DNA from 3 places in the Idiomarina sp. 28-8 genome. Region 1 is predicted to be linked to each of the others. Evidence: predicted binding sites of a transcription regulator. Region 1 holds the regulator's gene; each other region holds the start of a gene.

Region 1 (3,282 bases):
ATGCCCGCTCGCCTAAACCTCCTATTGTTAAAGAAAAGTTAACTGGTGTACTTTTGAACACTCGTTAAATTTACTTCGCCTCAGTGGCCTTTAAAGGTGGAGGTAAGATTTGTTTCTTCGCTTAAAAGCGATAGACTGATTGGCATTCTGATAACCAGACTCAGGTATCACCGCATGACAGATTTTCGCCAACAGGCACTGGATTACCACGAATACCCGACCCCGGGTAAAATTTCGGTTGAACTCACCACTCCCGCAGAAACCAGCAAAGATTTAGCTTTGGCCTACAGCCCGGGCGTCGCAGAGCCGGTTCGGGAAATTGCTCAGGACCCGGACGCGGCTTACCGTTATACGGCCAAAGGCAATATGGTTGCGGTTATTACCAACGGAACCGCCATTCTTGGTCTGGGCAATTTAGGGCCACTGGCATCAAAACCGGTAATGGAAGGCAAAGCTCTTCTATTTAAGCGCTTCGCCGGACTAGATTCTATTGATATTGAAGTAAATCATCGTACTACTCAGGACTTTATCAATACCGTTGCTAACATTGCCGATACCTTTGGTGGCATCAACTTAGAAGACATTAAAGCGCCTGAATGTTTCGAAATAGAACAGGCGTTAATAGAGCGCTGCAATGTACCGGTATTCCACGATGATCAGCACGGTACTGCCATTGTGACGGCCGCAGGTATGCTTAATGCGTTGGAAATTCAGGGTAAAGACCTGGCGGAGTCTCGCATTGTTTGTCTTGGTGCCGGTGCTGCCGCCATTGCCTGTATGGAGCTTTTAATTAAATGTGGCGCACAACGCGAGCACATTTATATGCTCGACTCAAAGGGCGTTATCCATACTCGTCGCGATGACTTAAACGAATACAAGCAGCTGTTTGCCAACAACACCGACAAACGGACACTAAAAGACGTTATTGAAGGTGCCGATATCTTCGTGGGGGTTTCAGGGCCAAACTTACTCAGCGCAGAAGAGTTGAAACTTATGGCGCCTAACCCGGTTCTGTTTGCCTGCTCTAACCCAGACCCGGAGATTAAACCAGAAACCGCTATGGCGGCGCGTGATGACCTGATAATGGGAACCGGACGCTCGGACTACCCGAACCAGGTGAACAACGTTTTATGCTTCCCGTTTATGTTCCGCGGTGCATTAGATGTGCGCGCTACTGCTATTAATGACGAAATGAAGGTTGCAGCGGTGGAGGCCATTCGCCAGCTGGCGAAAGAGCCTGTTCCGGAATCAGTATTAAAAGCGGCCGGTGTCAAAGAGTTAACCTTCGGTCGTGATTATATTATTCCCAAGCCAATTGACCCGCGCTTGTGCCCACGGGTATCGCGCGCCGTTGCCGAAGCTGCGGTGAAGTCCGGCGCAGCTAAAATCGATTTACCGAAAAATTATATGCAGGATTAATCGTCGAGCTCTTCGTCGGTCGGAATAGGTAATCCCCGGGCTTCTAGCTCTTCGCGCACCGCTTTGGGGATTTTATTCGGATTAGATTTTTGCAAATCTTCATCTTCCGGCAGCGGCTGACCGGTAAAAGCGTGTAAAAACGCCTCACACAGCAGTTCGCTGTTGGTAGCATGGCGCAGATTATTAATTTGGCGACGGGTTCGTTCATCGGTCAGTACTTTTAACACGCGCGTGGGTATTGAGACCGTAACTTTTTTCACCTGCTGACTCTTACGACCGTGTTCAGCATAAGGGTAAATATATTCGCCGTTCCATTTCATTGTTATTGTCCCGCTATATAACAAAACCACATAAGTTATAATGAATTGTACCCGAATGAACGACCCCGTCAAATTTTATCCGTCTAGATGGCTAAAAGTTGCTGACATTTGCCTGACAATATTTTAGCCTTAGTAGCAGTTACCTAATTCAAGCGAGTAGTTAAGGAAGGCGGAATGACAACAACTCAGCTCACAGAAGAGCAAAAGCAAGCCGTTGCCGACAGCGTTCAGGTGCATAAGTTTGGCGGCAGCAGTCTTGCTGATGCGTTCTGCTATCGCCGCGTTGCCCGAATTGTAACCGAGTATGCTGGTGCCAGCGACTTAGTCGTCGTTTCCGCAGCCGGAGATACAACCAACCGCATTCTTGCCATTATTAATTCTAAGGCGCAGCCAGGCGACACCGCCAGCATTCTGCTAGATCAATTAGAGAGTTTTCAGCAAGGGCTGATCACCGAATTATTAAGCGGTAATTTGCAGCAGCAACTTCTGCAACAGTCACAACAAGACTTCACCCGCTGGCGTCGTTGGTTAGCCAGCGACGAAGCCATTAGCCATAACGCCGAATTACTGTCGTACGGCGAACTTTGGTCTGCCCGCTTGTTATCAGCTTTACTGCAAAAACAGGGCACCCGCGCCGACCACATTGATGCCCGCGACTTTTTACTCGCTGCAGATGCCCCTGAACCCGTTATTCAGGTAGAACATTCTCGTGAAAAACTATTACAAAGAGTAGCTCCTCACTCGGGCACCCGCTTTATTGTTACCGGCTTTATTGCCCGCGGTTTAAATGGCGAAAGTTTAACGTTGGGCCGTAACGGCAGTGACTATTCAGCAACCTTAGTAGGCAGTCTGCTGGATACACGTCAGGTTACTATCTGGAAAGACGTAGCCGGCGTTTATTCGGCAGACCCGCGCAAAGTTGAGCGCGTAGTCAGTTTACCAACATTAGACTGGACCGAGGCTGAAGAACTGGCGCGCCTTGGCAGCCCAGTTCTGCACCCAAGAACCTTTCAGCCGGTCGACCGTCAGCGTATGGTCATTTCCGTTCGCTCCAGCCTGAAAGTAGAAAATCAGCAAACGCGTATTGGTCAGTTCCAGAATACCCAACCTCGTGGAAAAGTCTTCACTTCACTGTCTGAAGTGGTGCTGTTTAAGGTTGAGCTGCACGATAAAGCCTTAGTGAAACGTCTGGATGAACTGGAACTAGAGCCACTGGTCAGCTGGACCGAGCCGGAAAATCATCAGCAGTATCTGGTGTTTCATCAAAACCACTTAGACTACCTGACCGGCTGGTTGGACAGTCTGGGCGCCGGTGACGCCATTACTCAAATTCGCGGGTATTCCATGCTGGCCATTGTCGGCAACCGCATTCAGGAAACCGACCAGTTCTCGACCTTTAAACTGCAGCTTTCTGAGCAAAAAGTGCGGCGCTTTGCCCTGACACAAAATGGTGACTCTGCTGTCGCTATTCTGGAGCAAAAGCTTGATAACCGTTTACTCAACCGCCTGCATAGCCAATTGTTTAACTACCGTCGCAGCCTGG
Region 2 (3,282 bases), on a different contig from region 1:
CAGAATGCGTTGCATAACCACAGTGAAGAAGAGATTAAGTTAAACTCTCACCTATAATATTGCCTTTAAGTTGTCAGGAGCAAGCAAGTGTCTAAGTTACCTCTTTATTTTGATTATGCTGCAACCACGCCAGTCGATCCTGTTGTAGCAGAAAAAATGATGGGTTGTTTAACGCAGCATGGCTTGTTTGGTAACCCCGCATCGCGTTCGCATAAGTACGGCTGGCAGGCAGAAGAAGCTGTCGATATTGCCCGCAATCAGGTTGCTGATCTTATTAACGCTGACGCGCGCGAAATTGTTTTTACCTCAGGTGCGACTGAGTCAGATAACCTCGCCATAAAAGGCGCAGCTCAGTATTACTCAGATAAAGGCAAACACGTTATTACACTTAAAACCGAGCACAAAGCGGTTTTAGATACCTGCGGACAGCTGGAAAAAGAAGGCTTTGAAGTGACGTATCTGGATGTCGGAACTGACGGCTTGCTGGATATGGATTTGTTCCGCTCAGCCTTGCGCGAAGATACGGTGTTAGTGAGCGCAATGCTGGTTAATAACGAAATAGGTGTGCTTCAGGATATAACCGCTATAGGTCACTTGTGCCGTGAAAATGGCACAATATTTCATGTTGACGCCGCTCAGGCGTCCGGCAAAGTGCCAATGGATATGTCGGAATTACCGGTCGATTTACTATCTCTTTCTGCTCATAAAATGTATGGCCCTAAAGGTATTGGGGCGTTGTATGTACGCCGCACTCCGCGAGTTCGTCTGCTTGCGCAAATGCATGGCGGGGGTCATGAGCGTGGCATGCGCTCAGGCACGTTACCAACTCACCAAATTGTCGGTATGGGTGTAGCGGCGGAACTGGCTCTTAACGAGCTGGAACTGGAGCCCGCACGAATTGAAAACTTGCGTCAGCGACTATGGAAAGGGGTTAGCCAGTTAGAAGGTGTAACTTTGAATGGCTCTGACCAGCAACGGGTTCCGCATATTACTAACATCAGTTTTGCCGGAGTTGATGGTGAACTGTTGCTAATGGCGTTAAAAGATCTTGCGCTCTCATCGGGCTCGGCCTGTACGTCGGCCAGTGTTGAACCCTCGTATGTGTTAAGAGCATTAGGCGTTGAACATGAGCTGGCAATGAGTTCATTGCGCTTTAGTATTGGGCGTTACACGTCCGAAGCAGATATCGATAGTGCGGTAGAGCTTATCCACCGCACTATCGGAACCTTAAGAGGCGCTGCTTAGTCCTTTAGCAGGCCAGCAAAGGTTTTACGGAACTTAGCCAGCTTCGGTGAAATTACCGCCTGACAATACGGGTTTTCCGGGTTTCTGGCGTAGTAGTTTTCGTGGTAATCCTCTGCCGGGTAAAAAGTCCCTAACTCAGTCACTTCCGTTACGATAGGAGCTGCAAATGCTGCATCGGCTGCAAGTTCCGCAATAATACTTTCCGCTTCACGTTTTTGCGCGTCGTTATGATAAAAAATTGATGTGCGATATTGAGTACCCACATCGTTACCCTGACGATTCACCTGAGTTGGATCGTGCAAAGTGAAAAAGATTTCTAAGATTTGACGGTAAGAGATTTGCTCCGGGTCGTACTGGAGTTGTGCAACTTCGGCATGTCCTGTTTCGCCACTGCAAACCTGCTCGTAAGTTGGATCGACAGTATGCCCGCCAGTGTAGCCCGATTTAACCGACTGAATGCCTTTTACCTGAAGGAAGGCTGATTCAACACACCAGAAGCAACCTCCGCCCAGGGTGGCTTGTTCATATTCATTGTTCGCCATGTCAGAACTCCTTATCGTCAAATAGACGTCTATATGGCTATATAAGTTCTCTCATCCTAGCTGAGAATGAATGAAAAAACAATCACTGGGTATTCGATTTCTGCGCCGATCTCACGTATAATCCGCGCGACTGATTTATCCCTTAATTTTATTGGAGTTTATAACCATGGCTTTAGAGCGCACTCTATCAATTATCAAGCCTGATGCAGTTGCAAAAAACTTAATCGGCGCTATCTACAACCGTTTTGAATCTGCTGGTCTTCGCATTGTTGGTGCTAAAATGATGCACTTAAGCAAAGAACAGGCTGAAGGTTTCTACGCAGAACACAAAGAACGTCCTTTCTTTGGTGCTTTGGTTGAATTCATGACTTCAGGCCCTATCGTTGTTCAGGTTCTTGAAGGTGAAGACGCTGTACGTAAAAACCGCGACATCATGGGTGCTACGAATCCTGCAGAAGCACTGGCAGGAACTATTCGTGCCGACTATGCTGAAACTATAGACGAAAATGCGGTACATGGTTCAGATGCAACTGAATCTGCTGCACGTGAAATCTCTTACTTCTTCAGCGACGAAGAAGTTTGCCAGCGTACTCGCTAAGACTGTATTTGAATGTAGCCTGATGCTATTGCATCAGGTGAGATCTAAGATGTAGGCAGCCTGACGTTTATGTCAGGAGCTCACCTGACATGAATGTCAGGCTACAATACGTCGAAGCACATCAAAAAACCGGAGCTTTATGACCAACGCAATAGATAAAAAAGTGAACTTACTCGACCTGAATCGTGAGGGAATTAAAGAGTTCTTTCGTGAGATGGGTGAGAAACCATTTCGTGCTGAACAAGTAATGAAGTGGCTGTATCACTTTTGTGTCGATGACTTTGATGAGATGACGAATCTTAATAAAGCATTGCGTGAAAAGCTCAAGCAAGTCGCTGAAATACGCGCGCCTGAAGTTCGCGAACAACAGCAGTCATCGGACGGTACGATTAAGTTCGCTATGACCTTGTTTGACGGTCAGGACGTGGAGACAGTCTGGATACCCGAAGGGGATCGCGCTACGTTGTGCGTGTCATCTCAGGTTGGTTGTGCCTTAGAGTGTACGTTCTGCTCAACCGGGGCCCAGGGCTTTAACCGTAACCTCAGTGTGGCGGAAATCATCGGCCAGGTATGGCGGGTGAACCAGCTGTTAGGGGCTTATGGAAAAACCGGAATTAAACCCGTAACGAACGTTGTCATGATGGGCATGGGTGAACCCTTGCTTAATTTAAACAATGTTGTTCCGGCAATGGAGTTAATGTTAGATGACCTGGGTTTCGGTTTATCTAAACGCCGCGTTACTTTAAGTACTTCAGGTGTTGTTCCTGCGTTGGAAAAATTGCGTGAACGCATTGATGTAATGCTGGCTATTTCGCTGCATGCACCAGACGATGAACTCCGTAACGAAATTGTACCTATTAATAAAAAGTACAATATAGAAGAATTTCTGACATCAAG
Region 3 (3,282 bases), on a different contig from region 1:
CCCCCTGGAAGATGAAGAGCAACTTGCGATGCGCGTATTCTCCACATTTCAGGGGGTACAAGCAAATTTATAGGCAATATTTTGTTTAAATATCAGCCTGTAAATCGGCAGCTTTGTCGGTTTGTTCCCACGGCAGGTTGTCCCGGCCAAAATGCCCGTATGCCGCTGTCTGTTTATAGATTGGGCGTTCCAGGTCAAGCATTTTGATTAATCCATATGGACGTAAGTCAAAATGACGACGAACCAGCGCAATTAATTGCTCTTCTGAGTGCTTAGACGTACCAAAGGTATCGATGCTAATTGAGGTTGGCTCAGCCACACCAATGGCGTAAGAAATTTGCAGCTCGCAACGTTCAGCCAGACCCGCAGCGACCAGGTTCTTAGCAACATAACGCGCGGCATAAGCCGCACTGCGGTCAACTTTTGACGGGTCTTTACCCGAGAAGGCTCCACCACCATGACGCGCCATGCCGCCATAGGTATCGACAATAATCTTACGCCCGGTCAGCCCGCAGTCGCCCATAGGCCCGCCGACCACAAAACGGCCGGTTGGGTTAATGTGAAACTGTGTGTCTTTTGAAACCCATTGCTCCGGCAATACAGGCTTGATAATTTCTTCCATCACCGCTTCGCGCAGCGTTTCCTGAGTAATGTCTTCTCGGTGCTGAGTGGAAAGCACGACTGTATCAATGGCGACTGGCTTACCGTTTTCATAAACGAAGGTCAGCTGACTTTTCGCGTCCGGACGCAACCAGTCCAGTGTACCGTTATTGCGTACTTCCGACTGACGCTGCATAACCCGGTGCGCGTAAGTAATAGGAGCAGGCATTAAAACGGAGGTTTCGTTTGAGGCATAACCAAACATTAAGCCCTGATCACCGGCGCCCTGCTCTTCCGGGTTAGCACGGTCAACGCCCTGATTGATATCACCACTTTGCTTACCAATGGCATTTAAGACAGCACACGAAGCACCATCAAAACCCATGTCAGAGTGTCGGTAACCAATATCTTTTACGGTTTGACGCGCCAAGTCTTCGACATCAACCCAGGCCTTTGTCGAAATTTCACCACCAACCAGTACCATGCCGGTTTTCACGTAGGTTTCACAAGCAACACGGGCTTTAGGATCTTTTGCTAAAATTGCATCTAAAACTGCATCGGATATCTGGTCGGCAATTTTGTCCGGATGCCCTTCGGACACTGACTCTGAGGTAAACAGGTGACGTGACATATGCCCACTATTCCTTAATTTTAATGAAATCGTTTAATACTGGTTGCATAATGTAACCGATCACTCTGTTTTTTTCTACTTCTGGACGTCTAAAAGTCCGAATAAGGCTGACGACATGCGAGTACCGCGGATTTATCACCCCGCCTCTATAAGCTTACAAACTGAAACCGAATTGAGTCCGGATGCTTTCCAGCACCTGATCAAAGTATTGCGTTTGAACGTAGGTGATAGCATTGTTTTATTTAACGGTGACGGGCAGAACTATGAGGCGAAAATTACCTCGGTTCAAAAAAAATCAGCACAGTTTATTGCCACCCACAGTCAGGCTAACGCATCTGAGTCATCGGTCAATGTTCATTTAGCACAAGTTGTTTCGCGCGGTGACCGTATGGACTTTGTACTGCAAAAGTCGGTAGAACTGGGGGTAACCGAAATTACCCCACTGTTTAGTGAGCGCTGCTGTGTTAAATTAAGTGGCGACAGGCTGGAGAAGAAACAGCTGCAATGGCAGAAAATTGTCCATTCTGCCTGCGAGCAATGTGGCCGTAGTGTGGTTCCACAAGTAAGGCCAGCACAGCAACTCACTGAGTTTATTGAAAGCAGCTTTGAAGGGTTGCGCCTAACCTTAGACCCAACCGCCACCCAGCCGTTGTCGTCATTCCAGCAGGCCGATAAGGGAATACAATTATTGATTGGTCCAGAGGGCGGGTTCACTGATACTGAAGTCAGTGCCGCAGAGCGGCAAGGGTTTAAACCCATGCGTTTAGGACCAAGAGTACTAAGAACAGAGACCGCCGCGCTTTCAGCGCTAACCGCCGTGCAGTACCAGTTTGGCGATTTAAGCTAAAGGAGTTTACATGAAGAAATTAGCTATGGTGATGGACCCTATCGCCACCGTTAAAACCGAAAAAGACACGAGCTTTCGTTTATTGTTGGAAGCTCAGGCACGTGGTTATCAGTGTTTCTATCTGGAAATGGGCGACTTAGTTATTGATAACGGTCAACCAATGGCCTTTGCACGGGAAGTTCGCGTTCAAGATCAAAAGACGGACTTTTACAGCTTAAGCGACAGTGAATACCGTCCGCTGGAGGATTTTGACGTCATTATGATGCGTAAAGATCCGCCTTTTGACAGCGAGTTTTTATACGCCACGCAGATTCTGGAACTGGCCGAGCAACGCGGTAGTCTGGTGGTGAATAAACCGCAGAGCCTGCGTGACTGCAACGAAAAACTCTTTACTTCGTGGTTCGCGGATTCTATTGCCGACACGCTAGTGAGTTCCAGAGCGGATGTCATTAAAGCTTTCCATAAAAAGCATGGTGAGGTGATTTTAAAACCGCTGGACGGTATGGGAGGCGCTTCAATTTTTAAAGTGGGCGCCGATGGCAGTAACTTAGGCGTTATTATTGAAACTCTGACTGAGAAAGGTCAGCGCTACGCCATGGTGCAAAAGTACTTGCCAGAGATTAAAGACGGCGACAAGCGCATTTTAATTATTGATGGTGAGCCTGTGCCTTATTCTTTAGCGCGTATTCCCAGCGCCGGAGAAACCCGTGGAAACCTTGCCGCCGGAGGCAGCGGGCGCGCTCAGCCTTTATCTGACAGTGACTGGGCTCTGGCTCGTAAAGTCGCACCGGAACTGAAAAAACGTGGGCTCATTATTGTTGGCCTGGACGTTATTGGTGATCGCATTACGGAAATAAATGTGACCAGCCCAACTTGTATGCGCGAAATTGAAAACGCCTACGACATTAATATTGCTGAACAGGTCTTTAAGGCAATAGAAGCAAAACTGAATTGAAATTCAACTATGCGCCCCCATGTTGTAAGTAGAGATTATCGTTAAGGAGTCGGTGAATCGATGAACAGTTTGCAGAACCATTTATTGATAGCAACACCTATGCTGAACGATCCAATGTTTAAACGGACCGTGACCTATATCTGCGAGCACAATGAAGAAGGCGCTATGGGCTTAGTTATTAATCAGCCGGCCGATTTAAGCGTAACCTCGCTGCTGGATAAACTGGAAATTGTTTACCCGGAAAATAAC

What was found. The regulator MetJ, encoded in region 1, represses methionine synthesis genes. The targets are predictions, from matches to a motif close to TAGACGTCTAGACGTCTA.
Region 2: msrA (peptide-methionine (S)-S-oxide reductase MsrA) is a predicted target of MetJ. The motif match lies at 1,810-1,827, and genes of this name have one in related genera.
Region 3: metK (methionine adenosyltransferase) is a predicted target of MetJ. The motif match lies at 1,314-1,331, and genes of this name have one in related genera.

Annotation. Positions count from the first base shown of each region.
Region 1 covers NZ_DF266793.1:188,970-192,251, forward strand. The annotation lists gene RJ32_RS12990 (malic enzyme-like NAD(P)-binding protein) at 175-1,419, shown strand; gene metJ (met regulon transcriptional regulator MetJ) at 1,416-1,739, opposite strand; gene RJ32_RS13000 (bifunctional aspartate kinase/homoserine dehydrogenase II) at 1,914-3,282, shown strand, end outside.
Region 2 covers NZ_DF266792.1:231,194-234,475, forward strand. The annotation lists gene iscR (Fe-S cluster assembly transcriptional regulator IscR) at 1-57, shown strand, start outside; gene RJ32_RS11335 (IscS subfamily cysteine desulfurase) at 88-1,245, shown strand; gene msrA (peptide-methionine (S)-S-oxide reductase MsrA) at 1,242-1,787, opposite strand; gene ndk (nucleoside-diphosphate kinase) at 1,954-2,385, shown strand; gene RJ32_RS11350 (bifunctional tRNA (adenosine(37)-C2)-methyltransferase TrmG/ribosomal RNA large subunit methyltransferase RlmN) at 2,525-3,282, shown strand, end outside.
Region 3 covers NZ_DF266792.1:59,605-62,886, reverse strand. The annotation lists gene metK (methionine adenosyltransferase) at 86-1,231, opposite strand; gene RJ32_RS10535 (16S rRNA (uracil(1498)-N(3))-methyltransferase) at 1,347-2,078, shown strand; gene gshB (glutathione synthase) at 2,089-3,033, shown strand; gene RJ32_RS10525 (YqgE/AlgH family protein) at 3,094-3,282, shown strand, end outside.